3 regions of the Rothia sp. HMSC061C12 genome follow, and region 2 is predicted to be linked to each of the others. Evidence: predicted binding sites of a transcription regulator. Region 2 holds the regulator's gene; each other region holds the start of a gene.

What was found. The regulator LexA, encoded in region 2, represses DNA repair genes until DNA is damaged. The targets are predictions, from matches to a motif close to TCGAACANNTGTTCGA.
Region 1: the regulator LexA is predicted to act here: its motif matches at 2,513-2,528, upstream of ruvA (Holliday junction branch migration protein RuvA).
Region 3: the regulator LexA is predicted to act here: its motif matches at 6,325-6,340, upstream of HMPREF3055_RS05865 (shikimate dehydrogenase).

Annotation. Positions count from the first base shown of each region.
Region 1 covers NZ_KV821867.1:377,807-388,200, forward strand. The annotation lists gene yajC (preprotein translocase subunit YajC) at 1-335, opposite strand, end outside; gene ruvB (Holliday junction branch migration DNA helicase RuvB) at 595-1,581, opposite strand; gene ruvA (Holliday junction branch migration protein RuvA) at 1,753-2,373, opposite strand; gene ruvC (crossover junction endodeoxyribonuclease RuvC) at 2,604-3,260, opposite strand; gene HMPREF3055_RS06020 (YebC/PmpR family DNA-binding transcriptional regulator) at 3,559-4,317, opposite strand; gene HMPREF3055_RS06025 (type 1 glutamine amidotransferase) at 4,454-5,221, opposite strand; gene HMPREF3055_RS06030 (Mur ligase family protein) at 5,221-6,504, opposite strand; gene HMPREF3055_RS06035 (hypothetical protein) at 6,583-7,761, opposite strand; gene HMPREF3055_RS06040 (HIT family protein) at 8,310-8,885, opposite strand; gene HMPREF3055_RS06045 (hypothetical protein) at 8,973-9,620, opposite strand; gene HMPREF3055_RS06050 (potassium channel family protein) at 10,104-10,394, opposite strand, start outside.
Region 2 covers NZ_KV821834.1:45,332-55,725, reverse strand. The annotation lists gene HMPREF3055_RS00580 (DUF1844 domain-containing protein) at 166-588, shown strand; gene HMPREF3055_RS00575 (HisA/HisF-related TIM barrel protein) at 762-1,544, opposite strand; gene HMPREF3055_RS00570 (type 1 glutamine amidotransferase family protein) at 1,544-2,314, opposite strand; gene HMPREF3055_RS09055 (LysM peptidoglycan-binding domain-containing protein) at 2,434-3,105, opposite strand; gene lexA (transcriptional repressor LexA) at 3,921-4,595, shown strand; gene HMPREF3055_RS00555 (ATP-dependent DNA helicase) at 4,871-6,937, opposite strand; gene hflX (GTPase HflX) at 6,944-8,656, opposite strand; gene HMPREF3055_RS00545 (class I SAM-dependent methyltransferase) at 8,800-9,423, shown strand; gene dapF (diaminopimelate epimerase) at 9,535-10,394, opposite strand, start outside.
Region 3 covers NZ_KV821867.1:335,195-345,588, forward strand. The annotation lists gene nusB (transcription antitermination factor NusB) at 146-556, opposite strand; gene efp (elongation factor P) at 556-1,119, opposite strand; gene aroB (3-dehydroquinate synthase) at 1,333-2,463, opposite strand; gene HMPREF3055_RS05855 (shikimate kinase) at 2,489-3,934, opposite strand; gene aroC (chorismate synthase) at 3,934-5,151, opposite strand; gene HMPREF3055_RS05865 (shikimate dehydrogenase) at 5,271-6,206, opposite strand; gene mltG (endolytic transglycosylase MltG) at 6,479-7,672, opposite strand; gene ruvX (Holliday junction resolvase RuvX) at 7,669-8,232, opposite strand; gene alaS (alanine--tRNA ligase) at 8,235-10,394, opposite strand, start outside.

The DNA of each region.
Region 1 (10,394 bases), on a different contig from region 2:
GTATCAGAAGAGGTATCGGATGCGGTAGCCTCGTACACGTCCTCGGTCAGGGGCGCTGCGGGGGCTTCCTCCTCGACGACAGCCATAATCGCGTTCACTGCCAGGGTGATAACAACACCGTCCGCAATCTGAAGCTGCAGCTTGTTGTTATCGAGGTCGGTGCTGACGACGGTGCCGTAGATACCCGAACCGGTCATCACCTGGGTGCCGGGGACGAGAGACTGCTGCATTGCGCGCAGTTCCTCCATCTGCTTACGCTGACGCTTCTGGGCGGAGAACATCATCCAAGCCAGCAGCGCCATCATGGCAATCATAATCAGGAGGTTAAAATCCATGGTCTCACTTTCACATCCGCACCCGTGCCGCTCACCGCGAGGGTTGAGCGTACCAGAAGGTGTGGAATCGTAGATACAGTACGTATCCATCCTACGCGAGAGCTTGAGCTTTAGCGCTCCGAACCAGCATTTTTGTGAGGTTAACCTGAGTTTTGGACTCTCTCGGCGTAATTTTCTGTTCCCAGAAGAAGCTACAGAGAAGCCCGCGGGAGACTGATACCTCCCACGGGCTACTGCTGTGTTATCAGCTGATGCGGGTCTAGAGCTGCATCTCCGGGGCCTCCAAGCCGAGGTGCTCCCACGCCGCGGGCAGAGCCACACGACCGCGCGGGGTACGACCGATCAGGCCCTCACGCACCAGGTACGGTTCGGCAACCGTCTCCACGGTCTCCGTCTCTTCACCCACCGCAATGGCGAGGGTGGACAGACCCACCGGGCCGCCTCCAAACTTGTGAATCAGCGCCTCCAGCACGGCACGGTCCAGACGGTCCAGGCCGCGCGAATCCACCTCGTACATGTCCAACGCGGTTGCGGCATCGGTCGCGTTAATGCGGTCCACGCCGTTCACCAGCGCCCAGTCACGCACACGACGCAGCAGGCGGTTCGCAATACGCGGCGTGCCACGGGAACGACCGGCAATCTCCGTGAAACCCTCGGAGGTAATCTGCATATCCATCAGACCCGCGCTACGGCGCAGCACCAGCTCAAGCTCCTCCACCGAGTAGAACTCCAAGTGACCGGTAAAACCAAAACGGTCACGCAGAGGACCGGGCAGCAGACCCGCACGGGTCGTCGCACCCACCAGAGTGAACTGCGGTAGCTCCAGCGGAATGGAAGTCGCACCCGCACCCTTACCGACCACAATGTCCACACGGAAATCTTCCATCGCCATGTAGAGCATTTCCTCAGCAGGGCGGCTCATACGGTGAATCTCATCCAGGAACAAAACCTCACCGGGAGTCAGCGAAGACAGAATCGCCGCCAAATCACCCGAATGCTGAATCGCCGGGCCGGAGGTAATGCGCAGCGGCGCCTCCATCTCTGCCGCAATAATCATCGCGAGAGTGGTCTTACCCAGACCGGGAGGGCCCGACAGCAGCACATGGTCGGCGCTACGGCCACGCATCTTCGAAGCCTCCAGCACCAGGGACAGCTGCTGACGCACACGGCGCTGACCCACAAAGTCATCCAGGGACTTAGGGCGCAGTGCCGCCTCAATCATCTTCTCTTCAGGCTCTTCTTCCATCGCCACCAGGCGCTGGGCGGGAGCTGAAGACGCCTGAGTGCCGGGCACCTGACCGGGAAAATACCCGCCGGAAACCAGGGACGCCGCGGGCTGCGGCTCATAGGGATTCTGGCTCATAGAATTCTTCTTTCACAAAAGTTTGAGTGGGATACGTCGAATAGGGCGCGCCGTCTAGTGGCGGCCCACCGTGTTCTGAGTACCCAAGGAGGCGAGCACACCACGCAGAGCCACACCCACCGGCTCAGTCTCTGCGGCAGGGTTGTGCTGCACGTAAGCGTCAATAGCGGCGGAAGCGTCCTTCTCGCTCCAGCCCAGAGAGGTGAGAGCGTCAAGCACCTGCGGCTTCCAGACAATGCCCTGGCTCAGCGGCAACTCATCAGTCTGGCCATCGCTGAGAATCAGCTTGCCGGCAAGCTCCAGCACAATACGGCGGGCACCCTTCGGGCCAATACCGGGAACCTTCGTGAACGCCTTATCGTCACCGGTCGCCACGGCGCGCTCCACCTCAGCGGCAGTGTGAACACTCAACACCGCCAGAGCAATACGCGGACCAATACCGGAAACCGAAAGCATCATATCGAACACTTCACGCTCGGCAGGCTCCGAAAAACCGTACAGAGTCATCGACTCTTCACGCACAATCATGGTGGTCAGCACGGTAGCTTCCTCACCGGTGCGCAGCTTGGAGAGAGTACGCGCGGTAGCGTACACGAGCATGCCGAAACCGTTCACGTTAATCACCACATGATCAAGGCCCACCTGAGCCACACGACCGGTCAGGGATGCAATCATTTCTCTCCACCTTTCAACACCGCGCCCCGAATCAGGCTCGCGGCAGTGTGAGGGCACCGGACACTCCGGCACCCACAGAACGCACTCCCCCAGTTCAACGGGGAGACACTACAAGTATATTAGAATATTTCTTCTGAAATCAAGCATATATTCGAACTTCTTAGCGAATACATACGAGCCAGCAGGAAACGGCACACAGGCCCACGAAGGCACCTCTAGCGGCGGCATCTCTAGCGGCGAGCACGCGCCTCCGCCTCCATCCAGGCACGCTGCGCCGGAGTCAACGACCCGCCACGGCGCGCCTGCGCCGGGCGTGAACCCTGGTGAGTCTGCGTCTGGGCCGCCATGTTGATACCCGAACCAATGCCGCCGCCACGCCAGCCGTGACAGATCGCAATCGCCAGAGCATCGGCAGCATCGGCGGGCTTCGGCATGGAATCCAGCCCCAAAATGCGGGTCACCATGCGGCCCACCGACGCCTTGTCCGCGCGGCCGCTACCGGTCACCGCCGCCTTCACCTCCGAGGGGGTATGGAAGAACACCGGCACGCCGCGCATCGCCGCAGCAGAAATCACCGCGCCCGAAGCGTGCGCCGTACCAATCACCGTGTTCACCTGCTCCTGAGCGAAGATACGCTCAATCGCCAGGGCATCCGGCTTGTAGGTGTCGAGCCAGTGGGAGGCGGCGTTGAAAATCCAGAGAATACGCTGGTCCAGGGACTCCGCCGGGATTGTGCCGGCAACACCCACGTTCACGAAGTGCGCCTTACGGTCGGCGGTCATATCGAGCATGGAGAAGCCGCAGCGGGTCAGACCCGGGTCAACACCCATGATGCGGGTCGCACCCGGCACACGTTCCACAGCGGCGGCGGTACGGTTCTCGCGCATGCTATCGCGTGCGGCAGGTTGAGCGGCGGCCATCATCTCCCCTTTCGACAAACTCCCTATAGAATCTCTAGATTCTAGCCCTTCAGAATCCTAGCACCCGGTACCGGGGCGTGCCACGAGAACGGTCATAACGAGCACAGTCACCGCACGCACGGTCACCGCGCGTCCCGCGAAAAGTACCCAGCGCATCCCCAAAATAGCCCAAGACGCTAAGAAGCCACTCCCCCAACCAGCCACCCTACGGCGGCTCGGTTAAAGGAGCGGCTTCTTCAAGCATCAGATATCAGAATCCGAGTGATTACTCAGCTTCCAGCTCTGCCATAACCTCGTCAGAGACGTTAGCGTTCGAGTAGACGTTCTGAACGTCGTCGAGCTCTTCAATAGCGTCTGCCAGCTTCAGGAACTTCTTAGCGCCGTCAGCGTCCAGGTCAACCTGCATGGTCGGGCGGAAGACCGGGTCATCGTTGTTGTACTGCAGACCAGCCTCGTCCAGAGCCTTACGGATCTCGGGCAGGTCGGTTGCTGCGGAAACAACGGTGAACACGTCGCCCTCGTCCAGAACCTCTTCAGCGCCTGCATCCAGGACAGCCATCAGAACGTCATCCTCGGTCAGACCGTCAGTCTTGGTGACCTCAGCAACGCCCTTACGCTCGAACAGGAACGCAACCGAACCCTGGTCAGCCATGGTGCCGCCGTTACGGGTCACAGCCAGGCGAACCTCAGAAGCTGCACGGTTACGGTTATCGGTCAGACACTCAATGTACAGAGCAGTACCCTGCGGGCCGCGTGCCTCGTACATGATTTCGGTGTAGTCAATGGTCTCACCGGTCAGGCCAGCGCCACGCTTGATTGCGCGGTCAATGTTGTCGTTAGGAACGGAGTTCTTCTTCGCCTTCGACACAGCAAGGTCAAGAGCGGGGTTACCAGCAATATCAGCGCCGCCCATACGTGCTGCAACTTCAATTGCCTTAATGAACTTCGCGAAAGCCTTCGCGCGCTTAGCGTCGATAGCGGCCTTCTTGTGCTTAGTAGTCGCCCATTTAGAGTGACCCGACATTCGTATCTCCCTTAGTCAAAACCTCTGCACGGACACGGCGAAACGCCCCGCGCACTGTACTATAACTCAATCAACTATACCGTAGCGGAGGCGCACACCACCTCAAAAAGTGCACGCCACCGCCCGGAATAGGATGCTAGCGGGGGCGAGACGCAGCCGAAGCGCGCGCCTTCTCCACCAGCGAGTCGTCAATCGTGTTCGGCGTGAACTCGCCAAACTTACGCTTTGCCGCCTGCTCAATCAGGTAGTCCGAAATCTTCGGGTTCTTCGGCAGCAGTGAACCGTGCAGGTAGGTGCCAATCACGTTGTGCACGCGCGCACCCTCATGCGCATCGGTCACGTTGTTGCCCTCACCCTTGGTGACGGTAGCCAGCGGGGTGCAACCGGAACCCAGGTAGGTCAGGCCCGAGTGGTTCTCGAAACCGATGACGGTGCCGAACTCCGCAGACTCCTCAACAATGTTGCCAATCAGGCGGTCATCGCCGCCGACCGTGTGCGCATCAAAAATACCGATACCCTTCAGCACCTCACCCTCACGGGTGCGGAATTCCTTGCCGAACAGCTGGTACAGGCCACAAATGACGAGCATGGGCACGCCGTCCTCAGCCAGCGAGCGCAGGGTGTCACCGTTCGCGTGCAGGTCATCCTGAATCACGGACTGACCGGAGTCCTGGCCGCCGCCGCCCAGAATAATGTCGACGTCCTCGGGGAAGGGCTGACCGGGGTTGTGGTCCAGAATCTGCACGTCAAAGCCGTGTGCCTGCGCGCGACGAGCCAACGCCAGAGTGTTGCCCCAGTCGCCGTAAATGTTCATGTCGAGCGGGTACAGCTGCAGGATGCGCAGAGTCTTACCGTTATTCGGGCCGGAGGCGGGGGTGCCCTCAAAAGTGTGAGTTGCCGTCATTAGGAGACCCTCTCAACGTCAGTAATCTTTGCGAGCTCTTCACGCAGAGCCAGCATTGCGGTGTAGGTGCAGAAAATACGCATGGGCGCAGTACCGCTGGAAGCAATGAACTGCTTGAGCGCATCGGCGAGGTTCTCGTTGACCTCATCGACCTTCACGCCGTCATGCTCCAGGCGCAGCGCCATATCCCAGGCACGCACGCCCGAAACCATCTGCACGCCGGTCTTCTGCAAGCTATCGAAGTCGACATCCCACAGCCAGGACACGTCACGGCCGTCAGCGTACTGGTCGTTAATCGTAATCATGGTGGCGTAGTCGTCAGCGTTTGCGCTCGCCAGGGACAGGCGGAAACCACTCGGGTTCTTCACCAGCAGCAGCTGCAGCGGGCGGCCGTTCACGTTCAGAGTCTCACCACGGCCGAAGGCGGGGGTAATCTTCGCCAGCTCCGCGATGAGCTTATCTTCGTTGAGCTTCTCGCCCATGACGGCGCGGGTCAGCGCCATAGCGCCAGCCGCGTTGAAGATGTTGTAAATGCCGTAGAGGTTAATCTCGCCGACTCGCTCCACACCCGCCAGGTCGAACGTAGCGGAGGTGCCGGAGAAAGCGGTCAGGGTGACGTCTGCGTCGGGCAGGGTTGCCTTCGCGACGGTGCCGCCGCGCATCTCATCGTCCGAGGGGAAGTACGAACGCAGGGACTCATCCAGGCCGTAGTACTTGACGGTCACGCCAGGCTGCACGTTCTCAGCGAGGGAGCGGATGCGCGGGTCCTCACGGTTGAGCACCACGGTGCCGGTCGTTGCGGAGGCGACAGTCGCCAGCATACGGCGGGTCGTGTCAATCTCACCGAAGCGGTCCAGCTGGTCACGCAGAACGTTCAGCAGCAGAGCGTAATCGGGCTTGACTGCCTTCACGAAGTGCACGGCGTGCGCCTCGTCCAGCTCAAGCACAGCAATATCAGCATCAAGCTTGCCGCCGAGGGTCATCTCGCCCAGCAGTGCCGCAGCGACACCGCGCACAAAGTTCGAACCGGTGCGGTTAGTGAAAACCTTCAGACCCTGAGCTTCAAGCAGCTGCACAGCCATCTTCGTGGTGGTGGTCTTACCGTTCGTGCCGGAGACAACAACCACGCCGTAGGGCAGCTTCGCGAGCTCTTCAGCGACGAAGTCGGGGTGCAATTTTTCCATGACAAGGCCGGGGAAGGCGGAGCCGCCGCCGCGAAGCTTAGTCGCGGCGCGTACGCCCTGGCCGAGAAGACGAATGAGGGGTTTGGACATGCTTACCATTTTAGTACACGCACGCCAGCGGCTGAATGGTCCGCCCGGCTCGTTCGCTCATGCCGGACGGGGCGGCAGACGGCGGTATTAGAACAGCGAACCCTGCACCCTCACCCGCGTGAACTCCTGCGCAGGCTCCACGAGTACATTCCGCCACGCGGCAGTATTCACCAGGAACGCCGCGTCAGCATCGCCGGTGTGGGCGCTCAAAAACTGACCCGCCGCACCCGTACAAAAGAAGCCAGCCGCCCCACTCTCCAGACCAGAATCGCAGGGTGCCAGAGGTTCGGGCGATTGCGCACGCAACACCGCATACGGGCGGTTCATGGCAAGCGACGGAATCCACGGCTCATCCAGGGCGGTGAGCGGCACCTCCGAGTCGGTGCGCGCCAGTTCGGCGAGCGCTTCGCGGGCGCGGGCGACCGCCTCCTGATGGGCGGTGCGAAGCTGCGCGCCGGGCAGCGGGTTCGTCCAGGCGCGGTACTTGCTCGCCATCTGCTTGACCTGCGGAATCTTCGCGAGGGCGGTCACGGCGTCCTCGGCGCGGCGAATGGCAAGGCCGTCGGGTGCGAGCGCAATGTAGGTGGCGGTGGCGACCGCCTGCTCATCCAGGCGGCGCGGGGTCGAATGTAGGGAGCTGGTGCCGACCTTGTGCGTGCCGTCGGGGAAGGTCGCGATGTAGAGGCGATGCTCCAGCATGGCGTAGGCGCGCATGGATTCGGTGAGCGTTCCGGGGTACAGGTGCGCGCTGTGCAGGGCGGTAAATTCGTCACGGGCGGTGCAACGCGGGCACTGCTGGCCACGGTGGATGCGGGTGCCTTCGGGGCAGGGTACGCGGCGGATTCCGGCGGAGGCTCCCCCAGCCTCGGGGGCGGCGTCATTGCTCGTGCCGGTGGTGTAGCCTGCGCAGTAGCGGTACAGCTCCCCTTCGCTATCGCGCGGAATGCGCAACCCCAGGTAGGCGCCGGGGGTCAACGGAATCTGGATGCGAACCCCGCTCGGAACGCCAGGCTGCGCGAGGCTTCTTTCCTGGTTAGGGGTGCTCTCCCCCGTCATATGGGGCGCCCCCGCCGCTTGAGATGCCCGGTTATGAGCTCCTTCAGCGACCCCTCCGGGCACGACCGGTTCCACCTCAATGAGCGGGCGGCGGTTGGACCAGCGGATCTGCCTCCAGATGAGTAGCTGCGGCGCGCCTGCAGAATCACCAGCGGCAGGCGCAGCAGAAAACTCGTCGAAAGCAGTCTCAAGCAGGTTGGGGTAGTCCATAGCATTCCACTCTAGCGGGTCTGGTACATCTAGTGCTGGCAAATCTAGCGGGTCTGGCGGGTTCGTGGCACGACCGGCGGGCTCACCCTAGACGTTCCGCACATTCCCGGCGCGCTCGCCCCCACACGCATCTGCCACGCGCATCCGCAGAACACAAAAAGAGGCCAGCGTCCTTCACGCTGATCCGCACCCCTCGCAGTGTTGCCGTGCGTTCACGCACGACGGGGTGGGTTCTCAGCTGAGGCGCTGACCTCTGTGGTTGAGGCAGGGCGCTTACCCTGCCAAGCCCGAAAGCGATCGGTGACCGCTATTTTTCGGTGAGCTATGCGGTGTTCATGGAAGCCGGAAGCTTCCCCGCAGCGTCGCTGCATTTAAAACTTTGCCATATCCAATGGACATAACATCATTCAAATACGCATCGACTGCCCAATCTGCGCATTTATGACGCAGAATTTCTGTGCACTAGCTGGCAAATTGAAGCAATTAGTGCAAAATTTCAAAATCACCAAGCCGCTCAGCCGGACTATCTGACGGATGAGCCACGCCATCTAGCTGAGGCGGGCAAACCCCTCCGCGATGGCCACACGCATATCGTCCAGCGTGCGGGACATGGTCTTGGTGTGAGCGATAATCGGCAGGAAGTTCGTATCCCCACTCCAGCGCGGCAGAATATGCTGATGCAGGTGATCAGCAATGCCCGCGCCGCCAACCTTGCCCTGGTTAATACCGATATTGAAGCCGTCATTATGCGACACCTCGCGCAGAACCTTCATGGCGAGCTGGGTCAGCTGCGCAATCTCCATGGTTTCTGCCTCGGTCGCATCATCGTAGAACGGGATGTGGCGGTACGGGCAGACCAGCAGGTGACCGGGGTTGTACGGGTAGAGGTTGAGAATCACGAAGGCATGCTCGCCGCGGTGCACAATCAGCGACTCCTCGTCACTGCGGCTGGGCGCAGTGCAGAAGGGGCAGGTCTTCTCGGTGTAGTCCTTCTGGCCACCGCTCACGTAGGCGGTGCGGTGAGGGGTCCACAGGCGCTGGAACTGATCCGGTGCGCTGGGCAGCTCGAAGGAATCCTGCACCGAGGCTGCGGTGCCATGCTCGGGGGTCGTGTTCTCGCTCATAGTCCCATTCTATAACCCGCACGCGGCAACGGGAACGCCCCGTCCGTCATGCGTGCCAGATATGAGATGGCTCCCCCGGCAGCGCGCTTAGCTGTGCTGCTTTTCCAGGTGAATGATGCGGGTGGCTCCCTCATAGGTCATGGGGAAGCTCAGCACGCCGTCCTCCATGACGAATTCCTTGGTTTCCTTATCGGAGGCGTACGGTGCGCGGCTCAGCTTCGCGCGGTCCACGTGCGAAATGTAGCTGAAGTTGCCGTCTTTTGCCTCGAAAGTGCCGACCCAGAATGGGGTTGCCAGCTCTTCGTGGTTCAGGTGGTAGGTGACCTCGATAATGCCGTCGTGAATGACTGCGTCCATGTAGTTCTCGAGGTTGGTGGAATCCTGCTGAACCCATGTGCCGTCAGCACTCGCAGTCGAACGAGTCGCGAGCACAGAAGAGGGAACAGCCGTCGCGGCGGATGCGGCAGGCTCCTGGTTACTCGTGTTGTCCGGCGCGGGGGTCTCAGTGGGCTGGGTCGCGGTCGGGTGAATCGACGGGTCATGCGAGGTAATAACCGCCGCCTTGACTCCGGTGCTGTCGTCGCCGGGGGCGGAAACAGCGCTGGGCTCGGCGGTTTCAAAAGCTGCGGGGTCAACAACCGCACTTGCGGAGGCATTATTCGGCGCAGATGCGCACGCGGTGAGGGAGAGCGCGCCGAGTAGTGCGAGCGCGCTCAGAGTGGACTTAGGTGCCACGAACGTGTCCTAACAGAGTATGTGTTTGAGTGAGTTTGTGAGTTGAGTGGTGCCTCCCCGTGAGTGAGGTGGGGATATAACGAAACCCCGTAGCGCGTTGGGCTACAGGGCGTTCGATAACCGGCACGGTAGATAGTTTATAGGCTCTGGCTAGGAGTTTCACCAGTAGCGGTCATTTTTAAAAGATAGTTTGGTCACATTAGATTTTAAGTTGAGGGGTTTTTCGCGCACACGAGCCCCAATTTGCACTCCGCGCGGGCTAATTTTGCCTCGACAAGGCGAAATATCCCGCACGGTGGCGTGGATGGCAATTTTCTTGCCTTCGTCTTGCCTTCGCGTGGGCTCGGCACCCAAACCCACCGCTTCAACGGGTACGCGGTGTGGGTTTGAGCGCCAAGCCTCAACTGAACTGTTATATCTGCACTTATATCCGCGCTGCCGCAGCCCAGCTACTGTTCGCGGGCTACTATTCGCAGACTCCTATTATTTGCGGGAACGCAACGAGAACTTCTCGCGAATAATCGTGAACGTCTGGCGGGTCTCCTCCAGCAGGGCGACCGGCTCCTGCTCGCGCACAGCGACCTCATGAGAGGTCGAAGGCTCACCGGGCTCCTCAGCAGGTGCGGCGTTTGGAGCATCTGCAGAAGCACCCGGTGCGGCAAACCCAGTAGCGCTAAACCCAGCGGTACCGAAACCGGCGCGGCGTGCCGCCTCCGCATCCGAAGGAACCGGGTGCACACCGTCTTCATCCACGACCTCACGCAACGTGTAGTC
Region 2 (10,394 bases):
CCACTTGCAAACTGCCTACAACCATACCGCAGAATCCCCGACAGACGCAAGGAATTAGACGCAAAACACCATAAAAATTGCGGAGACTCCCCCAGAAAGTCCACAGAAGCACCCACTCTTAAGGACGCATTTACCGAAACAAACGAAATATGAGATTCTAAGACTATGAGCACTGAAAACACGAACTTCCGCTTCACTGCGGAAGAAGAAACCCCCGTACACGGCCACACCGAACTCACCGAAGAGCAGGTCGAAGCCGTCAACGAACAGCTGCGCGACATCGCAGACGTACCCGCCATCGAAATCATCAGCTCCGCAGCCATCCACATGATGAGCGCCGCAGCCGTCAAGTGCGGCCTGGCAGCAGACGAAAACGCCGACGACCTCAAGGACCTCGACGAAGCACGCAAGCTCATCACCGCACTGGCAGGCCTCGTCACCGCCGCAGCACCCGAAATCGGATCCCAGCACGCAGCACCCCTGCGCGACGGGCTGCGCACCCTGCAGCTCGCCTTCCGCGAAGCATCCCCCTTCCCGGACGAACCCGGCAAGGGCCCCGGCGAAAAGCTCACCGGCCCGGTGTACTAAGCCAACTGGTGTACTAAATCAGGACGCACGCTAAACCAGCTGGTCTACGAAGCCGCCCCTGGTTTATGTCATCACGAAGCCCCGCCTCCCTCGTACTGAGGAAGACGGGGCTTCGTCACGTATAAAGCCTGTGCGGATAAGAAATCGACGCGGGCTAAAGCGGAGCGGTATCTTTAGCGAGAGCCAGCGGCCTCAAGAGCCTGCTCAAAACTAAAGTTACCCACATACAGCGCCTTACCCAGCACCACGCCCTCCAAACCATAAGGCACCATGGAACGCAGCTTCTCAAGATCAGCCAGCGACGCCACACCACCGGACGCCACCACCCGGCAGGCAGTCTGAGCCAGCACCTCATCCAGCAGCTCCGCACCGGGACCCGCCAGAGAACCGTCCTTACTCACATCCGTGACGATATAGCGGCGCACACCCGCACTCTCCAGCCACGCCAGCGCCTCCGCCAGGTCAGGGCCCGACCAGTCGGTACCGCGAGCCACCGTCACCCAGCCCCACTCAGGGTTATAGCGGGCATCGAGGCCAAGAGCCAGAAGATCAGATTCGGCATAACGAGCCAGAGTACCTTCAAGCCAGGAAGAATCCGCCAGAGCCGCGCTGGTCACGTTCACGCGATCCGGGTTCAGGCTCAGGGCGCGCTCCAGACTCTCAGCATTACGCACACCGCCGCTGACCTGAATACGAACCGGAGCGGAGCCGCGGGCATTCTCGGCACGGACGGCGGCAACCACCTCAGCCAGAACCTCAGTATTCGTGCCGCGGCCGAACGCCAAATCAAGGTCAACCAGGTGAATCCAGCGAGCACCAGACTTCACCCAGGTCAGAGCCGCCTCAACAGGGTCGAGGCGCTGTTCACCACCGGACAGGGTGCCGCCCACCGGGCGCACCGCGTAGCCTTCAGAAATATCAACAGCGGGCAGAAGTTCAAGAACGGGTGCAGACATTAGTTACCTCCCACAGCAGTAGCGGAGTCACCAGAAGACAGGCGACCGGTCACCGCCAGGGACGCAACCCAGCGGCGCATAAACTCCGCCCCCAGCTCGCCAGAACCTACCGGACAGAACTGCACCGCCGTCAGCGGACCGTTCTCAACCGCCGCGATATAGGCGGGCTCGGTGACAGTCCAAGTCACTGCCGGAGGGGCAATATATTCAATGCTCTGGTCAAAAGCCCACTCAAAAACGCCGTGCTCAGATTTGAAGTGAGCCTCGCCCTCAAGATCCTTGAGCAGCGCACTATCGGAGGAAGAACGCAGGGCAGAAACACCGGGCACCAAGTCGCGGGTAGAAAGCTCCACGCTCTCACCGGGCCACTCCCCCATACACTGCACCTGAACCTGCCCCATCTGCGGATGCTCCACCGTAACCGAATCGAAGAGGCAGCTCAGTGCCGCACCGGCAACCAGCACCGGACGACCGCCAGCAACACGGCGACCAATCACGCGCTCAGCGTCCTTAGCTTTCAGATCTTCATACGCCTCAAGAGAGCTCGCACCGCCGGTAACCACCATACCGTCAGCCTCACGCAGCTGATCGGGCACAGCGGTCACGATAACGTCCGCCCTCGCATCCTGAAGAAGCTTCACCAGGGCGCCACGAGTTCCGGGTTCCCCCAAAACGGCAACCACAGGACGGGCGGTCTGAGCGCCCTGTACAGATTCAGTTTCCTGTACAGATTCAGTTTCGACGGGTGTGGGTTCAACGGGAACAGGCATCGGTGCGCTCCTAGTTCATAGGCTCAAGAATTCGGCTCAAGCGCTCTAGCTTGATAGATAGAGGATTCGGAGTCAAGACATCAACTTCATGCAGAAGCCAACCACACACGGGCCCATGCTTAGCGCTGAGGCTGAGGAATTTCCAGACGCTGACCGGCATCAACAGAGGTGCTGGTCAACGAGTTCAACTCCATAATACGAACCACAGTATCACGGGTGTCACCCTGCGGATCCACCGCCTGAGCAATATCCCACAGGGTCTCGCCGTGCTTGACCACAACGACGGTTCGAGTCATCGAAGCGTTCTCCACAGAAGCAGAAGCCGCCGGACCAAAGAAGCTAATAGCACCGAGCACAATCAGCGCCGCCAGGGTCAGCAGAGGTAGGCCCTTCAGGAAACCGCGCGGAGTGCCAAGACGACGAATAGAACCGGGAACAGAGCGCAGAAGCTCACCACCCTTAGCCAGAAGAGCACTCTTCACGCTAGGCGCCTGCACATCAGAAGCAGCCTGCGCCTCAGAAGCTACAGGGCGAACCGGAGCAGGTGCCTGAGTAGAAACAGCAGGGGTAGAAGCAGCGGGAACGGGCTGGGCCACCTGCGCGGGGCGGGGTGCATGAGCCGCACGAGAAGAGCGAACAGACTGCGGAGACGCAAGCACACGAGAACGCCCCTGCACGGTGCGGGCAGACACGGTGCGGACGGACGCGGTGCGGGCGGGGTGAAGTACCACCAAACCTGCCGGAAGGTGTGCAGAAGTGCCTTGAGAAGCAATAGGTGTTGCAGTAGTCATTGTGGTTCCTTTCTCTCAGCTCGCCCCGGGGTTGCCCCGCGGGTCTAGCAATGCCGAGCGATACCCGCTCGGAGGTCCTAGTTGAGTGATAACTATGGAGTGGTGATTGTTAGGCGATAACTATTGGGTAGCTATTCTCTAGTTAGGTCAGAGCGTCGGGTGCACCGGGCTGCGCTGGGTCGCCCCAGCACCCCATCCCCTGCGCTCTCTCTTCGCCAGATGCTCGCTAGAGCATCCGAGGTAGATTATTCGAAGAGAGAGGCAGAGGATTCGAATACATTCGAACACTCATTCACTCTCCTCTCCCGGAATACTCAGGGTCGAATCTTCGAATATTTTTCGAACATCCACCCGTAAATCCTGAATTTCAGGAGAGATTCAAGAGTATATACGAACTCTTGTTCTAAAGTCTAGCAGAGATGTACTAAAAATTTCTTCGAGTTTCGAAGAAAAAATCTAGAATATTTGTTTGAGTTTTTCGGTGTAGTGTTCTACACTGGTGTCAAGAGACGTTCCACACGCTCCTGATGAGTCCTACTCACAGCAGGTTTCTGTATTCGTTACAGCTTGGTTCTGTATCGACCGCAGGTGCTGCTGGCTGAGTATTGCTATGTAGGGCGGAGGCGCATACTCGTTGCCTGTGTATCGCTCCGGTATCGCTTCGGCACGGATAGAATTCCTCCACCCCCTGACGAGATAAGACCCATTTCGGCAGAACCAAAAAATTTTTAGGACACCACCAGAAAACGTGTGAAGCACCCATCCGTGCCCCGACCGGAAATACAAAGGCCGGAGTACAGACCGAAGGAAAAGAAATGGCAACAGCACCCCGTCCGGCGCTGACCGCGCGCCAGCAGAAGATTCTTGACGCGATCCGCACCGAGATTGAACAGAAGGGTTACCCGCCGTCCATGCGCCAGATTGGTGACATGGTGGGTCTTGCGTCCCTGTCCTCGGTCACCCACCAGCTCGGTCGTCTCGAGACCATGGGCTACATTCGCCGCGACCCCAAGCTCCCCCGCGCCATTGAGGTGCTGGATGAGAACGGCGTCGGCATGCACGGTAGCTCCTCCTCGTCCCTGCCCGAGCTGCCGAACTTCGAAGTCGGCGACGAAGACCTCGTACCCGTTCCCCTGGTTGGACGAATTGCAGCGGGCGGCCCCATTACCGCCGAGCAGTCCGTGGAGGATGTGCTCGCCCTGCCCCGCCAGTTGGTCGGTAGCGGCAAGCTGTTCATGCTCAAGGTCAAGGGCGATTCCATGATCGATGCCGCAATCTGCGACGGCGACTGGGTGGTTGTCCGCGAGCAACACACCGCAGACAACGGCGATATTGTTGCTGCGCTGCTCGACGATGAAGCAACCGTGAAGGTGTTCCGTCAGGTCGACGGCCATACCTGGCTCATGCCGCGCAACTCCAACTACGAGCCGATTATGGGCGACCGCGCAACCGTCATGGGTAAGGTCGTCTCCGTGCTGCGCAGTCTCTAGAAGACCACAAGTCTCTAGAAAACGCGGGCTCTAAACAGTCACAGCTTCTCGTAGAAGCTGCTTTAAACAACGTTGCTATAAACAACACAGCCTCTAAAAGACATAGCCGCGAGGCTTTTAGCTCTATATAGAAATCACCCCGGTGATACGTGAACGTTCACGTATCACCGGGGTGATTTCTATATTTCTACAGCGAGTATTTTCAAAGCGGCTATTTCCACAGCGGATATTCCTAAATCAGAGCGCGGCGCAGCCAGGAATGGAATCCACCCGAGCTAACGCTCAATACTCGCCGAAAGACGAGCCAACGCGCCGGTCACCGCAGCCTTATTTTGCGTTGACCACATCGGCGGCATAGCCTTCATCAAGAAACCGCCGTAGCGTTTAGTCGCCACGCGAGAATCCAGCACAGCCACCACACCGCGGTCAGACACCGAACGGATCAGGCGACCCGCGCCCTGCGCCATACGAATCGCCGCGTGGTGAGCAGAAACCGCCATAAAGCCGTTACCGCGGTGACGGTTCACCGCCTCTGTACGAGCCTGCGCAATCGGGTCATCCGGGCGCGGGAACGGAATGCGGTCCATCACCACCAAGCGGCAAGAGTCACCGGGAACGTCCACGCCCTGCCACAGGCTCATCGTTCCGAACAGGCATGAGTCAACGTCCTCGCTGAACTCCTCCACCAGGGCCTTGAGCGAAGACTCACCCTGCAGAAGAATGTTCAGGTCGCTGTGCTCACGCATGTATTCGGCGGCACGCTCGGCGGCGCGCTTCGAGGAGAACAGGCCCAGGGCACCGCCCTCCGACGCCTCGCACAGCTCACGCAGACGCTCCAGCTGGCCCTCGTGCACACCGAATCCCGGAGGCTTCAAATCCCCGGCAACGTACATGATGCCCTGCTTGCGGTAGTCGAAAGGCGAACCCACGTCGATGCTCGTCCAGCGCGGCGCGCCCTCGCCCTGCAGTCCCAGGGCACCGGCGGCAACGTCAAAAGAGTCACCCACCGTCAGGGTCGCACTCGTCAGAATCACGGTGCGGTCAGCGAACAGACCGTCACGTAGCTGCAAACCGACGCTCAACGGAGCGATGTTCAGGGTCGCCGGGTCGGTATCGGAAGCAGCCACATAGCGGCCGTTCTCCCAACCACCCTGACGAGAAATCCACAGCACGTCCTGCTCGCCCGAAGCCTCCAGAATGCGGCTACTCATATCGTGTACCTCAGAGACACGCGAGCGCGCCATCTGCAGGCCGGCATCAACGTCCTGACCGTCCGGTTTGGTATCGGACAGGGCGGTGCGGGCGGCATCGTTGACCGCAGAAATAGCGGTCAAAAGGCGACCGTCCAGGCCCTTCAACAGGCCCTCGGCAAGACCCTCGAACGCGGTCTCCAGGGTGCCGGCAGCCATTTCCAGTGCGCCGGAATCAGCCTTTGAATGCTTCTTCACGCTACGCGCCGCACGGCGAACCATCGCAACCGTCAAAGAACCAGACACGGCACCGGTCACGCGGTCCACCAGCTCATGAGCCTCATCAATAATGACCGTCTCATGTTCGGGCAGAACCTTCATGCCCTCGAAAGCGTTAATCGCCAGCAGGGCGTGGTTCGTGATGACAATGTCAGCCTCAGCGGCACGGCCACGCGCCATCTCGCTAAAGCACTCTTCCACCAGCGGGCAGCGGCGGCCCAGACACTCGGCGGCACTGACCGATACCTGAGCCCAGGCGCGGTCAGAGACGCCGGGCTTCAGCTCGTCACGGTCGCCGGTCTCCGTGCGGTCGGCCCACTCGCGCAGGCGCACCACTTCCTCACCCACGCGGGAGGTCGAAGAAGGCATGTCAAAGAGAGCATCCGGTTCGTCTTCCGGGTAGCCGCCCTCCAGCTTGTGCAGGCAGAGGTAGTTATTGCGGCCCTTGAGCAGAGCCACCTGCGCCTGCGATTCCGGGCGCGGCTCCAGCGCTTGTAGAAGACGCGGAATATCGCGGTTCACGATCTGCGCCTGCAGGGCAAGAGTCGCCGTCGCAACGACAATCGGCTGGTCCGACTCCCCCACCCGCGCCAGGGCAGGCACCAGGTAGCCCAGGGACTTACCGGTACCGGTACCCGCCTGGACCAGCAGGTGACGCTGCAGTTCAAGAGCCTGCGCCACATGCGCCACCATGGTGCGCTGACCGGCACGATTCTGACCGCCGGTGGCGGCAACCGCCTCATCCAGCAGGGTCAGGGCACCCTTTGCACCGGGCAGGGTCTCAAGCTCCTGCCCGGTGAATCGGGGGCCGTCGGTTGCGGGTGCGGTTCCCGGGGCGTTTTTGGGCGCGTTGATGCTCTCCGTCACGCTCATACGCTCCTAGCGAGCCTCAGAGGTAGAGGGCTGCTCGGATTCAGATGCGGTCACCTCGGTGAGGGCGCGTGCCTCCGCAAGTTCCTCTTCCAGGACCTCCAGCAGGTCACCTTCCAGCACATACTCGGACAGCTCGGATGCGACGTCCTCACGAACCAGGGCCACCACGAAGGTGCCGTCCGATACGAAATCGGTGCTCTTAATTTCGGCGTCCCACTCGTGCAGGCGCGAAATAATCTCACCGTGCGAGTACGGAATCAGCAGCTTCACCTCAATGGAGGGGCGCGGAATGGTGTCCGCAATCTTCTGCTTCAGCTCCTCAATACCCTCACCTGTACGCGCCGAAACAATCACGTGCTCCGGCTCGCGCTGACGCATGCGCTCCAGCACGAACGGGTCGGCGGCATCCGCCTTATTCAGCACAATGATTTCGGGGATATGGCGGGCGTCAACCTCCGCGATGACCTCGCGGACAGCATGAATCTGCCCCTCCGGGTCCGGGTGCGAAGCATCCACCACGTGCAGGATGACGTCAGCGTCAGCGACCTCTTCCAGGGTGGAGCGGAACGCCTCCACCAGCTGGGTCGGCAGCGAACGCACGAAACCCACCGTGTCAGAGAGGGTGTAGCCGATACCGTCCGGGGTCTGAGCCTTACGGACGGTCGGGTCCAGCGTCGCAAACAGGGCGTTCTCCACGAGCACGCCGGCATCGGTCAGGCGGTTCAGCAAGGAGGACTTACCCGCGTTCGTGTACCCGGCAATAGCCACCGAAGGCACGCGGTTACGGCGACGGTTCAGACGCTTCGTCTCACGCGCCGGCGCCATCGCAGCGATCTCACGCTTAAGCTTCGCCATGCGAGCGCGCAGGCGGCGGCGATCCATCTCAATCTTGGTTTCACCGGGACCACGCGAACCGATACCCTCACCGGCTGCGGCGCGGCCACCCGCCTGACGAGACAGGGACGCACCCCAACCACGCAGACGCGGCAGCATGTACTCCAGCTGAGCCAGCTCAACCTGCGCCTTACCCTCGCGGGACTTAGCGTGCTGAGCGAAAATGTCGAGAATCAGGGCGGTGCGGTCAATGACCTTGACCTTCACGATGTCTTCGAGGGCTCGACGCTGCGAGGGAGCCAGTTCCGAGTCAACGATGACGGTGTCGGCGCCGGTCGCCTCCACAATGTCCTTGAGTTCCAGTGCCTTACCGGAGCCGAGGAAGGTGCCGGGGTCCGGCTTGAGGCGGCGCTGAACCAGGCCGTCCAGAACCTCGGAACCTGCGGTTTCAGCCAGTGCCGCGAGCTCGCGCAGGGAGTTCTCGGCGTCCTCAACGGTGCCTTCGGTCCACAGGCCAGCAAGCACCACGCGCTCCAGGCGCAGCTGGCGGTACTCGACCTCGGTGACGTCTTCAAGTTCGGTGGAGAGGTTCGCGATACGGCGCAGTGCGCGGCGCTCGGCGAGGTCTTCCTGGTCACCGTCATATTCGGAGTGTTCGCGCTGAACGTCAGAAATTTCGCGTGCGCGAGTATCCAGCACACGGCGGCTATTGTTGCCGTGGGTGCTGGAGGAGTTGTCGCTGTGATGCGCGGTACCGGCGGCGTCATAAGTGGTGACGGAGGCGGCGGCCTGGGAGCGCCCCAGAACGCGGTCTACGGTGCGGCGTAGCTGCTCATCGCTGGGCAGCTTTTCGGTATCAGATACGGGGGTGTTCTTAGAATTCATACGGTTACAATTCTACCGCCGTTGCCCGCATCGGGTAGGGGGTTCGGTCGCCTGTGCGCTCAGGGCGTGCAAGCTGCTGAACCACCCCGCGCATACTCTGCCCGTGTGCGGCGGGATCTTGCCCTACCGGTACACTGGATAGCATGAGCGAGCAGCATTATTTCTCTGAAACCCCCGAGACCGAATTCAAGCCCCGCCCCGTGCAGGTGGAGCTTGCCGACCGCAAGGTCACCGTCACCACCGCTAACGGCATTTTCAGCCCCTCCGGCATCGATAAGGGCACCGCCATTTTGCTGCAGGAAGCACCCGACCCGCAGGGCGAACGCATGCTCGACATCGGCTGCGGTTGGGGACCCATCACCCTGACTCTTGCGATGCTCGCCCCGCAGGCGCAGGTGCACGCGGTGGACGTGAACTCCCGCTCCATTAGCCTGACCGAACGCAACGCCGCCGCTCTCGGCCTGCCCAACGTGACCGTGGGAACCCCCGAATCTGTCGACCCCGAACTGCGTTTCGATACCATCTGGTCGAACCCGCCAATTCGCGTGGGCAAGGAGGTCCTTCACGAGATCCTGCTGACCTGGCTGCCGCGCCTGGCACCCGGCGGTGACGCCTACCTGGTGGTTCAGAAGAACCTCGGCTCCGATTCTTTGCAGAAGTGGATGGATGCGCACCTTGAGGAGCTGCACCCCGGCGAGTTTGAGGTCTCGCGCTATGCAACCTCGAAGGGTTTCCGTATTCTGCAGGTGCACCGCTACGAGGACTAAGACCTCTGGCGCTCATTGCTAAAAACGTAAAAGCGGCGGGTGTTTTCTGATTTTAGTTTCAGAAAACACCCGCCGCTTTTGTATATCAAAGTCTCTATCGAGGACTGCTCGCTATCGCAGCACGACGGTTGCAACCATCTGCGCCGGACCAGCCAGAACCACATGCTCCAGGTCGTCCGGGCCCAGCACGAAAGTCACCGCGAGGGTACCGCCGGGCACATGCACCAGCCACTCATCCGGTGCTTCCTCGCCGCCCCAGAAACGGGTCGCAGCAGCAGCCGCACACGCGCCGGTACCGCAGGACAGAGTCTCGCCCACGCCACGTTCGTGCACGCGCATACGGATAGCGCCCACATGCGCGCCGCTCTCAACGTCCAGGTCGACCGGCACCACAAACTCAACGTTCGTGCCGTTGACCGGGGCGGGGTTCACCTGAGGCAGGCTGTGCAGGTCCAGGCCGTCCAGCTTACCGTCGGAGCCGAGCATCACCACGGTGTGCGGGTTACCCATCGAAATGGACAGGCCAGCACGCGGAGTCTTCAGGCCGCGAGCAGACACCAGGCAGTCCTCGCCACCCTCGCGGGCAGCCTCACCGTGAATGAAGCTCCACGGACCCATATCAATCGCGTAACCCTCTTCGGTGCGCGCCACAGTCTTCACACCGGCACGGGTACCAATCTTGACGGTCTCACCCACCTCAAGCTCAATCAGGCCCTCAGCGCGCAGGTACTCCACGAACGCGCGCACACCGTTGCCGCACATTTCAGCGATAGAGCCGTCACCGTTGCGGTAGTCCATGAACCAGACAGCGTCCGGGTGCTCCTCGAGCAGCTTCTGACCCGCGCGGGAGGCGGTGCTGCGGGCAGCACGAATGAAGCCGTCCGCGCCAATGCCGAAGTGGCGGTCGCAGACGCGGGCTACCAGCTCGGGGGTAAGGGCAATTTCTGCGTTCTCATCCGTCAGAAAGATGA
Region 3 (10,394 bases), on a different contig from region 2:
CGCAACCTAGACACAGAAAACCCCCGCCGTCCTGTAGCGAACTACAGCACGGCGGGGGTTTCACGTACGCTCCCCTGCGGACGCATCCTCAACGGCAGCAAACAACCAGCCATAAAAGCTGGCGGGCAGGCCGCGGCGGGACGTCTTACGCGAGCAGGGTCGGCTTCACCTGACGGAGCTTATCCAGCAGACCGTTCACGAACTTCGGAGATTCATTCGTGGACAGCACACGCGCCAGACCGACAGCCTCAGAAATTGCGACAGCATCCGGAACTTCGTCATTGTACAGAAGCTCCCAAGTGCCAATACGCAGCACGGCACGGTCCACGGCGGGCATACGCTCGAAGGACCAGTCACGGGCGTAAGTCTCCACAAACTCGCGGATCTCTTCGTCGTGGTCGCGAACGCCACGAATGATTTCCTCAGAGTAAGCAGAGATCTGCGCTACCGTGTACAGTCGGCGGCGGCGGAGTACCTCAATATAATCTTCGTTGCGCTGATCCGCCTCGAAGAGCACTTCGAGGGCGCGCAATCGGGCTTTCGTACGCGAATTCATTAGTCGTTCACACGACCAAGGTACTCACCGGTGCGGGTGTCAACCTTGACCTTGGTGCCGGTTTCCAGGAACAGGGGAACCTGGATTTCGTAGCCGGTCTCAACGGTTGCGGGCTTGGTACCGCCGGTGGAGCGGTCACCCTGCAGGCCGGGCTCGGTGTAGGTGATTTCGAGGACCACGGATGCGGGCAGCTCGATGTACAGGGGGCTACCCTCGTGCATTGCGATGGTTGCGGTCTGGGATTCGAGCATGTAGTTTGCTGCGTCGCCGACAACGGTTGCGGGAACGTTGATCTGGTCGTAGGTCTTCATGTCCATGAAGACGTAGTCGTCGCCGTCCTGGTACAGGTACTGGTAGTCGGAGCGGTCAACGGTTGCGGTCTCAATCTTAGCGCCAGCGTTGAAGGTACGGTCGACGACCTTGCCGGAGGTAACATTGCGCAGCTTGGTGCGGACGAATGCGCCACCCTTACCGGGCTTAACGTGCTGGAACTCTACGACGGACCAGAGGTTGCCGTCAATCTTCAGGACGGCGCCGTTCTTAATATCGGTGGTGGATGCCATGGGGCTCTCCTTCGTGTCATCGACGCTCACGCCGTAGTGGTACCCGGCGAGGCGCTAAGTTTTCAATGAGCAAAAATATGTCCCGTACATTCTACAGGATGCGCACGAGTTTGCCTAGCAGGGGCGCCACAGTTTTTCTGTGGCACCCCACCCGGCTGGCGCGTATTAGCAAACACGCGCCGGGTGCATCCGGTGATTGTACGGGACTTGTGCCTACTCGGAGATAATCTCCTGGTAGGTCATGTACAGGATCGAGTCGTCCGGCACCTCGTAGACGCGCGGGCGAGCCAGACCGTCAAGAATGATGAAGCGCAGCAGGTTGCCGCGTGCCTTCTTGTCGCGGCGCATCGCTTCGAGCAGCTGGGGCCATGCGTCTGCCTTGTAGGAGGTGGGCAGGCCCAGGGATTCAAGGATGCGGCGGGTGCGTGCCACGAGTTCTTCGTCGGCGTGGCCGGTTGCCAGCGCCAGTTCGGCGGCGTAGACCATGCCGACGGACACTGCCGCGCCGTGACGCCACTGGTAGCGTTCGTTGCGCTCGATGGCGTGGGCGAGGGTGTGGCCGTAGTTCAGGATTTCGCGGCGGCCGGATTCGCGCAGATCCTCGGAGACGACCTCAGCCTTCACGCGCACGCTACGTTCAATGAGTTCACGCATCACGGCGGACTGCGAGTCGCGTACGGCGTTCGGGTTCGCCTCGATCAGGTCGAGAATTTCGGGGTCTGCGATGAAGCCGCACTTGACGACCTCACCCATGCCGGTCAGCAGCTCATGCTCGGGCAGAGTGCGCAGGGTGCCAATCTCGCAGAGCACCGCGGCGGGCGGCCAGAACGCGCCGACCAGGTTTTTACCCTCGGCGGTGTTGATGCCGGTCTTACCGCCCACGGCGGCGTCCACCATGCCGAGCAGGGTAGTCGGAATGTGAATGACGCGCACGCCGCGCAGCCAGGTTGCCGCGACGAAGCCGGCAACGTCGGTAATGGCGCCGCCGCCCACGGAGATGATCGCGTCGGTGCGGGTGAAGTCGTTCTGACCGAGCACCTGCCAGCAGAACGCCGCCACCTGGTAGTGCTTTGCCTCTTCAGCGTCCGGAATTTCGGCGCTGAACGATTCGTAGCCCATGGCGCGCAGGTCTTCCATGACCAGCTCACCGGTGGAACGCAGGGCACGCGGGTGAATCACGAGCACCTTCTTGGTGCGGTTGCCCAGAATTTCGGGGATTTTACCGAGCAGGTTGTGGCCGATGAGAACCTCATAGTTCTCACGCGGGGAGCTGCCGGTCACCGGGATGCGGGTAATATCTTCCGCGCCGGAGGCACCGAAAGTGGGGGTGGGCTGAGTGCTCATCATGTGTCCTTTCACAGGTGAGGGGTTATGCTTGGGGGCGCTGCGCGCGGGAGGCACGGGTTGCGGTCACGTACGCCTGGATTTCAGCGGTCATCTCGGTGATGGGGCGGCCGCCTCGTGCGTCCAGGGTGAAGTGCGCCAGCTCTTCGTATCGGCTGCGGCGGCGCTCAAAAATGTCGGTCCACCGCTCGACCGGGTTCGGCTGCAGCAGCGGGCGAGTCTTGTTGCCGGTAATGCGCGGGGTGACGGTGTCAGCATCAACGAGGATGTACACCACGCATTCGTCCTTGAGCAGCTCCGCGACCGAGTCGGTCATGGGCGCGCCACCGCCCAGGGAGAACACCGTATTGCGGTACACGGGCGAGGTGAGGACCTCTTCGATGGTTTTGCGTTCGAGCTCGCGGAAGTACGCCTCACCGAAAATCTCGAAGATTTCGGAGACTTCGCCGTAGCGTTCGACGATGAGCTGGTCGGCGTCGAGGAACTCGTAGCCGTAGAAACGCGCCAGGTGCGTACCAATGTAGGTCTTACCTGCCGCCATGGGGCCAATGAGCACAATGGGGCGGGAGCGTTCCGCGAAGTTCTCGTGCATTTCACGCACCTGCTGCGGGTGGATGCGAGCGCCGCAGGCGGACTCGTCTTCTGCGAGCGCGTCTGCGGGGACAGCAAGCTCTGTGGGGGCGGTGAGCTCTGCGGGTGCCACAGACTCAGCAGGGGTTGCGGACAGCTCGGAAGCGTCGAGGGGCTTCTCCCCCGCCTGGTTCTCTTCTTCCGCGGCGGGTGCAACGGGTGTTGCGGATACTGCGGGTGCGGCAACCTGGACCTTGCCGAACAGCGCCGGGGTCGGACGAACCGGCTTGGCGGGTTCAGCCGCGGGCACAGCTACAGGATGTGCAGGTGCAAGCTTGGGTGCATCCGCCTGTGCGGGTTCCTTGCGGGGTTCCTCTTCAGCGGTGCCCATGCCCTGCAGGGCGCTGAGCAGCTTCAGGCGCAGGTCCTCGTCCAGGCCGAGCGCCTGGTCGGCGTCCTCAGATACCGAGGAGGCGTACAGGCGCACACCCTGCGTGCTCGCCGTAGCGGCGGCGGGCAGGGGGCGGGCGCCAGAACGCATCAAATCAGCGGGGGTGGGCACGCGAGAAGCCGGACGCACAGAAGAAACTGACGCAGAAGAAACCGAGGCGGTAGCCTCACGCGCAACAGTCTCACGAACCCCAGCGCCAGCAACCTCAACAGCCCCAGCGCCCGCAGCCTCAACACTCTGCTCAGCCGCAGCAGGTACACCGGGTTCAGACACGCCGGATTCTGCGCCGGGTTCCGGGCGCGGCGAAGCGCCCCCTCGCGCACGCTGCGTTGCCGCAGCAATACGCGCAAGGGGGCTCGAAGCGACCGGGCGAACACCCTGCTCCACAGAAACCTCCCCGGAACCGCGACCCTTCGCGCCGCGGTCCTCAGACTCCGCCGGAAGGGGCACTACGCGTCCCAACCAGCCACGTTAGACTCCCACGCCAGAGACGCCGGAATGGCGTCCAGGTAGGAATCCATGTTGCGGCGAGTCTCACCAATCGAGTCGCCGCCAAACTTCTCCAGTGCAGCCTCAGCGAGCACCAGGGCGACCATAGCCTCCGCCACCACGCCGGCGGCGGGAACAGCACACACGTCCGAACGCTGGTGGTGGGCGCGAGCCTCTTCACCGGTGGAAGTGTCAATGGTCTTCAGAGCCTTCGGCACGGTCGCAATGGGCTTCATTGCCGCGCGCACACGCAGCAGGTCGCCAATGCTCATGCCGCCCTCAATACCACCTGCACGGTTGGTATCGCGGGTAACGCCGTGCTCACCAATGGAAATCTCGTCGTGAGCGGCAGTGCCCGGGCGGTCAGCGGTCGCGAAACCGTCGCCAACCTCAACGCCCTTAATAGCCTGAATACCCATCAACGCTGCGGCAAGGCGCGCGTCCAGGCGGCGGTCCCAGTGCACGTACGAACCCAGTCCGGGAGGCATACCGTACGCGAGCACCTCAACCACGCCGCCGAGAGTCTCGCCGTCCTTGTGCGCTTCGTCCACGCGCTGAACCATAGCGTCGGAGGTTGCCTTGTCGAAGCAGCGCAGCGGGTCAGCGTCCAGCTGGTCAACGTTGCGGGGTGAAGGCACCGGGGCGCCCTCGGGAGCGTGCACGCCACCCACAGCCACGGTGTGAGAAACCAGCTCAACACCCAGAGCCTTCAAAATCTGGGCGGCAACCACGCCAAGAGCCACGCGGGTCGCAGTCTCACGCGCGGAGGCGCGCTCCAGCACCGGGCGAGCCTCAGAGAAGTTGTACTTCTGCATACCCGCAAAATCGGCGTGACCGGGGCGCGGACGGGTCAGCGCAGCATTACGCGCACGACCCTCAATCAGCTTCGAATCCACCGGGTCGGAGCTCATCACGTCAGTCCACTTGGGCCACTCGGTGTTCGCAATCTCAATCGCGACCGGGCCGCCCTGAGTCAGGCCGTGACGCACACCACCCAGGATGCGCACGCGGTCCTCCTCGAACTTCATGCGGGCACCGCGGCCGTAGCCGAGGCGGCGACGAGCCAGGGCGTCACGCACCATGTCGCTAGTGAGTTCCACACCGGCGGGTACGCCCTCAATAATGCCGACGAGCGCCTCGCCGTGGGATTCTCCGGCAGTGAGCCAACGCAGGGCCATAGGTTAACCTCTTTTCATCGCACCCGCACCGCAGCGCAGGAGGAAGGAATAATAATTCTTCACGTGTATAAATAGTGTATAAAATGCCCGTTTACTGAGCGAGTGAAAGCACGCTTTTTTCACGAAACGGAAGCACGAGGCGCAAGATCAACCGCCGCGCACATCGCATTGATTAGACCCAGCAGTTCGGCGGGCTGCAGTTCACGGCCGGTAAACAGCAGAACCTGCTCCACCGCCTGATACAGCAACATCTCCAGTCCAGAAACCACCGTGCCGCCGTTAGCCTCCCAAGCGCTCGCCAGCACCGAAGGCCACGGGTTATACGCAACATCGAGCAGTACTGGCCGGTGCGTCGCGGAGGCGCCCTTCAACCCGCTCAGCTGGCTCGCCCACTCATCCGCCGCATGGGCAGGAAGAGTAGACACCACCGGGTGATGGCCGCGCTCCACAAGATTCTGCGGCAGCTCAGCCAGGGAAACCTGCTCCAGCTGAACACCCAGGCGGTCCGCCGCCTCCTGCACGCTACCGAGCTTATGCAACGAACGGGCGTACACGCTCACACGGGAATACCCCAGCTGATGCAGTGCGGTCAGGGCGGAAATAGCGGTCGCTCCCCCGCCCACAATCGCGGCAGAATCCTTGAGCGGCTGCGGCTCCAAACCGGCGTGGCGCAGCGCGTTCACAATGCCAATCACATCCGTGTTATCGCCCAGCACCTTCTCACCGCGCGGATACACCGTGTTCACCGCACCGGTCACTCGGGCAGTCTCACTCAGCTCATCGCAATACTGAATGACCGCGGTCTTCAACGGCATCGTCACCGACAGACCCGCAATATACGGGGCGTCCTCCGTACCCTTCGGGTGGCGCACCCCGTGCATAATCTCCGGCAAATCATCGGGCAGAGTATCGCGGCGATCATAACCCAAATTCTGCTCACCCAAAAAGTCATACGCGGCACGATGCAGCGCAGGCGACAGCGAATGCGCAATAGGGTGCCCCAGCACGTAGGCGCGGCGAAGATACGGGGCTTCGCGGTACGGTTCAGTCTTCATCGATAGATACTCTCTCGCTCTCAACGCTGGGGAACGCTCTCAACACTCAACGCTCGGGGCTTGCGGACATGCACACCACGAACCCAAGTTCATAGGCGCACTCTACCCATTTTAAGGGACAAACCAATATTCGGGTATAGCCCAACAACCGAGCACCCAGCATTCGGGTACAGCAAAGGCGGGCACCTCCCCCACTCTCGTGGAGGCGGTACCCGCCTCAGCAAGGAACCTTCAGCCCAAAGCTACCGGCTCGTAGCTACCGGCTAAACCGATTAGCTACAACGGTTCGGGTGCTTAGAACACCACTGGTTGTACTCTTCAACATAACGCTGGTGCTCAGCGTAAGTGCGGGAGTACTTAGTCTCACCGGAATCCAGGTCCACAGTCACCCAGTAGTAGTACGGGTTCTTCTCAGGAGCCGCAGCAGCCTTAATCGAAGCCAGCTGCGGGGAACCAATCGGACCCTTCGGAAGACCCTTATTCGCATAAGTGTTGTACTTATTGCTCTTATCGGCCTTCTGCTCTTCAGTCAGGTGGTACGAGCGGACACCCAGACCGTAAGTCACGGTCGCATCCGACTGAATCAGACCCGAGGTCTCACCATCGGGGTTGTTCAGGCGGTTCTCAATGATGCCTGCAACCGCCACGTAGTCCTTCGGCTGAGCCTCAAGCTCCACGATGGAGGCGATGGTCAGCACCTCAAAGGTCTTCTGGTCGCCGCTCACGCCGGCTTCCTTCAGGTCAGCCTTGGTCTTATCAACCATGGTCTGAATGACCTTCTTGATGTCGGTGTCCTTCGGGAAGCGGTACTCGCCCGGGTGCAGCCAACCCTCAATCGAGGGGAAGTTGCTCGGCACACCGTACTGGGTGTAGTTGCTGACCGCGTCCTCAACCTGCTTGCGGGTGAACGCACCATCGGAGCCAGAAACAATCAAATCGATGGTCTCGCTCACGCGCTTACCCTGCGGAATCGCCAGGTACAGTACGTTGCTGTTCGCCTCGATAATGGTCGTAATCGCGCTCGAGCTGCTCATGTGCTGCTGCAGTTCGTAGGTGCCAGGCTGCAGGTACTTGCCCTTGCTCTCCTTGGTGTACACCTCAACGAACTTATCAGCATCAGCAATAACGCCCGCCGCCTCAAGCTCCTGCGCCACCTGCGCGGTGGACTGGCCAGAACGAATCGTGAAGGTCACGGTCGTACCATTGCCGCCACCCGAGTAGTCACGAGTCTTGAACGGGTCGTAGCGAGTAATCAGGGCACCCGAAATGATGACCAGAGCCACCACAAACAAGGAAATAGCGCTCAGCATGATGGCGCGGCGGCGGCGCTTACGCGCACGCAACGTAGCCACCGACACGATTTCCTGTTCCATCGTGATGCCGGTGATGCCCTTACGTTCATCCTCGGCTGTCGGCCTAAAGAGGTCGAGCCCGCTCTCTTCGGGATGTTTATTCTGTTCGGTCACTGAAGGTTCTCCGTTTCGTTGACGGCACCAACCGCGGTCCCTTCTGACTCGGACGGTCGGTTTTCTTCGTGGGCCGGATCGCTCACCTTGTACCCGGCTACGGACTGCCCCGCCTTGAGGGCATCCAGGCTGTACTGCAAAATGTTCACAGCCGCCACCTGGTCAACCATAGTCTTGAAATCTCGGCTGGAAACCCCAGCCTCGTGCAGTGCACGGTGAGCGCTCACGGTGGTGAGTCGCTCATCCACCAGCCAAATGTTAATGTGTGTTTTCTCTTCGGCATCCAGCTCGGAGCGCAGAGCCTGAGCGTACTCCCGAGCCATTTCCGTGGAGGGAGAATCCCCACCACGCATGGTCTTCGGAAGCCCGACGAACACCTCCACTACCTCGTTCACCTCAATCAGCTTGCGCAAAACACGGCGGTCAGAGTTCTTCTTCGCGTCGCGGCGCAGCGTCTTGAGCGGGGTGGCGAGGATACCGTCGGGGTCGCTGAGGGCGGTGCCGACGCGGGCGTTACCCACATCGACACCCATCCGCACTCCGCGCTGGAATTCTGCCATATTTAGGCCTGAGCCTGTGCGATAGCGTCGCGGACAGCGTCCAGAGCAGCACCAATCTTGGATGCATCCTGGCCACCACCCTGAGCGACGTCGTCCTTACCGCCGCCACCGCCGCCGAGAACACCGGCAGCGACGCGGACCAGAGCACCAGCCTTCACGCCAGCCTCACGAGCACCCTCGTTAGTTGCCACCAGGATGACGGGGCGACCATTAGCCACACCCACCACAGCAACAACCGCAGCCTCGGAGCCGAAGCGCGAACGCAGATCCAGAGCCAGCTCACGAACGCCGTTAGCGTCCAGCTCGCCAGCGTCATGCGCCAGAACGCGAACAGAACCGATGGTCTGTGCGTTCTCCAGCAGCTTGCCAGCCTCAGCCTGCAGCTTCTCGCGGCGCAGCTGAGCCAGTTCCTTCTCAGCAGCCTTCAGCTTAGCCAGAGTCTGGTTAATCTTCTCCGGCAGATCAGCGGAGGACTGAACCTTCATCAGGCCGGTCAGCTGGTTCACCAGGGTACGCTCAGCAGCCAGGTGGTTGAAGGAATCCAGACCCACCAGAGCCTCAACACGGCGGTTACCGGAGCCAACAGAGCTCTCAGTCAGCAGGGTCAGCGAACCAATCTCAGCGGACGAACCGACGTGGGTACCACCGCACAGCTCGCGAGAGAACTCGCCGCCGATTTCAACAACACGAACCACGTCGCCGTACTTCTCGCCGAAGAGGCTCATAGCGCCCAGAGCCTTAGCCTCAGCCAGCGGCATCTCGCGGGTAATCACCTCGTGGTTATCGCGGATCGCGAGGTTAGCAACCTCTTCAACCTCACGCTTAGCGGACTCGGACAGGCCCTCGCCCCACGCGAAGTCGAAACGCAGGTAGCCTTCCTTGTTGAAGGAGCCACGCTGAGTAGCCTCGTTGCCGAGCACCTGGTGCAGGGCAGCGTGAATGATGTGGGTACCGGAGTGTGCCTTCTCACCGTCGCGGCGGCGCTGAACATCAACCTGTGCCACAACATCGGCACCGACGTGAACCTCGCCCTCACGCACGATAGCGCGGTGAACGCTCAGACCCTTCACGGGCTGCTGAACGTCCTGAACGTCAATGATGAAGCCGTTGCCGGTAATAACACCGGTGTCAGCTGCCTGGCCACCAGCCTCCGCGTAGAACGGAGTCTCATCCAGGACAACCTCAATCTTGTCGCCAGCCTTAGCGGCGGGAACAGACACGCCATCCACCAGGATTGCGCGCAGCTTAGTCTCAGTACGCAGCTCGGTGTAACCGGTGAAGATGGAGCCACGCTCGTCCACGAGCTTACGTAGCTCGGACAGGTCAGCGAATGCACCCTTCTTCGCCTTAGCGTCAGCCTGCGCACGGTGACGCTGCTCAGCCATCAGCTCGCGGAAGGACTTCTCATCCACCTTCACGCCAGCCTCAGCAGCCATCTCCAGGGTCAGGTCAATCGGGAAGCCGTAGGTGTCGTGCAGAGCAAACGCCTCAGCACCAGAAACAGCGTTGGAGCCGTCCTTCTTAGCTGCCGCAACAGCCTCTTCCAGACGCTCAGTACCGGTCTCAATGGTGTGCAGGAACGCCTTCTCCTCAGCGTACGCAATACGGGAAATACGCTCGAAGTCGTCAGCAACGTACGGGAACGCACCCTTCATCGCATCACGCGAAGCCGGGAACAGCACGGGCAGGCAGGGCTCAGTAACGCCCAGCAGACGCATCGCACGGATAGCGCGGCGCATCAGACGGCGCAGAATGTAGCCGCGACCCTCGTTGGAGGGGGTCACGCCATCAGCAATCAGCATCAGCGAGGAACGGATGTGGTCAGCCACCACGCGCATACGCACGTCATCCTCGTAGCCCTCGTCCTCAGCAGACTCAGAGCCGTGGTACTTCTTACCGGACAGCTCAGAAGCAGCATCCAGAACGGGGCGGACCTGGTCAGTCTCGTAGAAGTTCTCAACACCCTGCAGCAGCATGGCAAGACGCTCAACGCCCAGACCGGTATCGATGTTCTTCTTCGGCAGCTCACCCAGAATCTCGAAGTCATCCTTGCCGATGCCCTCGCCACGCTGGTACTGCATGAACACGAGGTTCCAAATCTCAATGTAACGGTCGTCGTCAGCCGCCGGGCCGCCTTCCTTACCGTAGGCGGGGCCACGGTC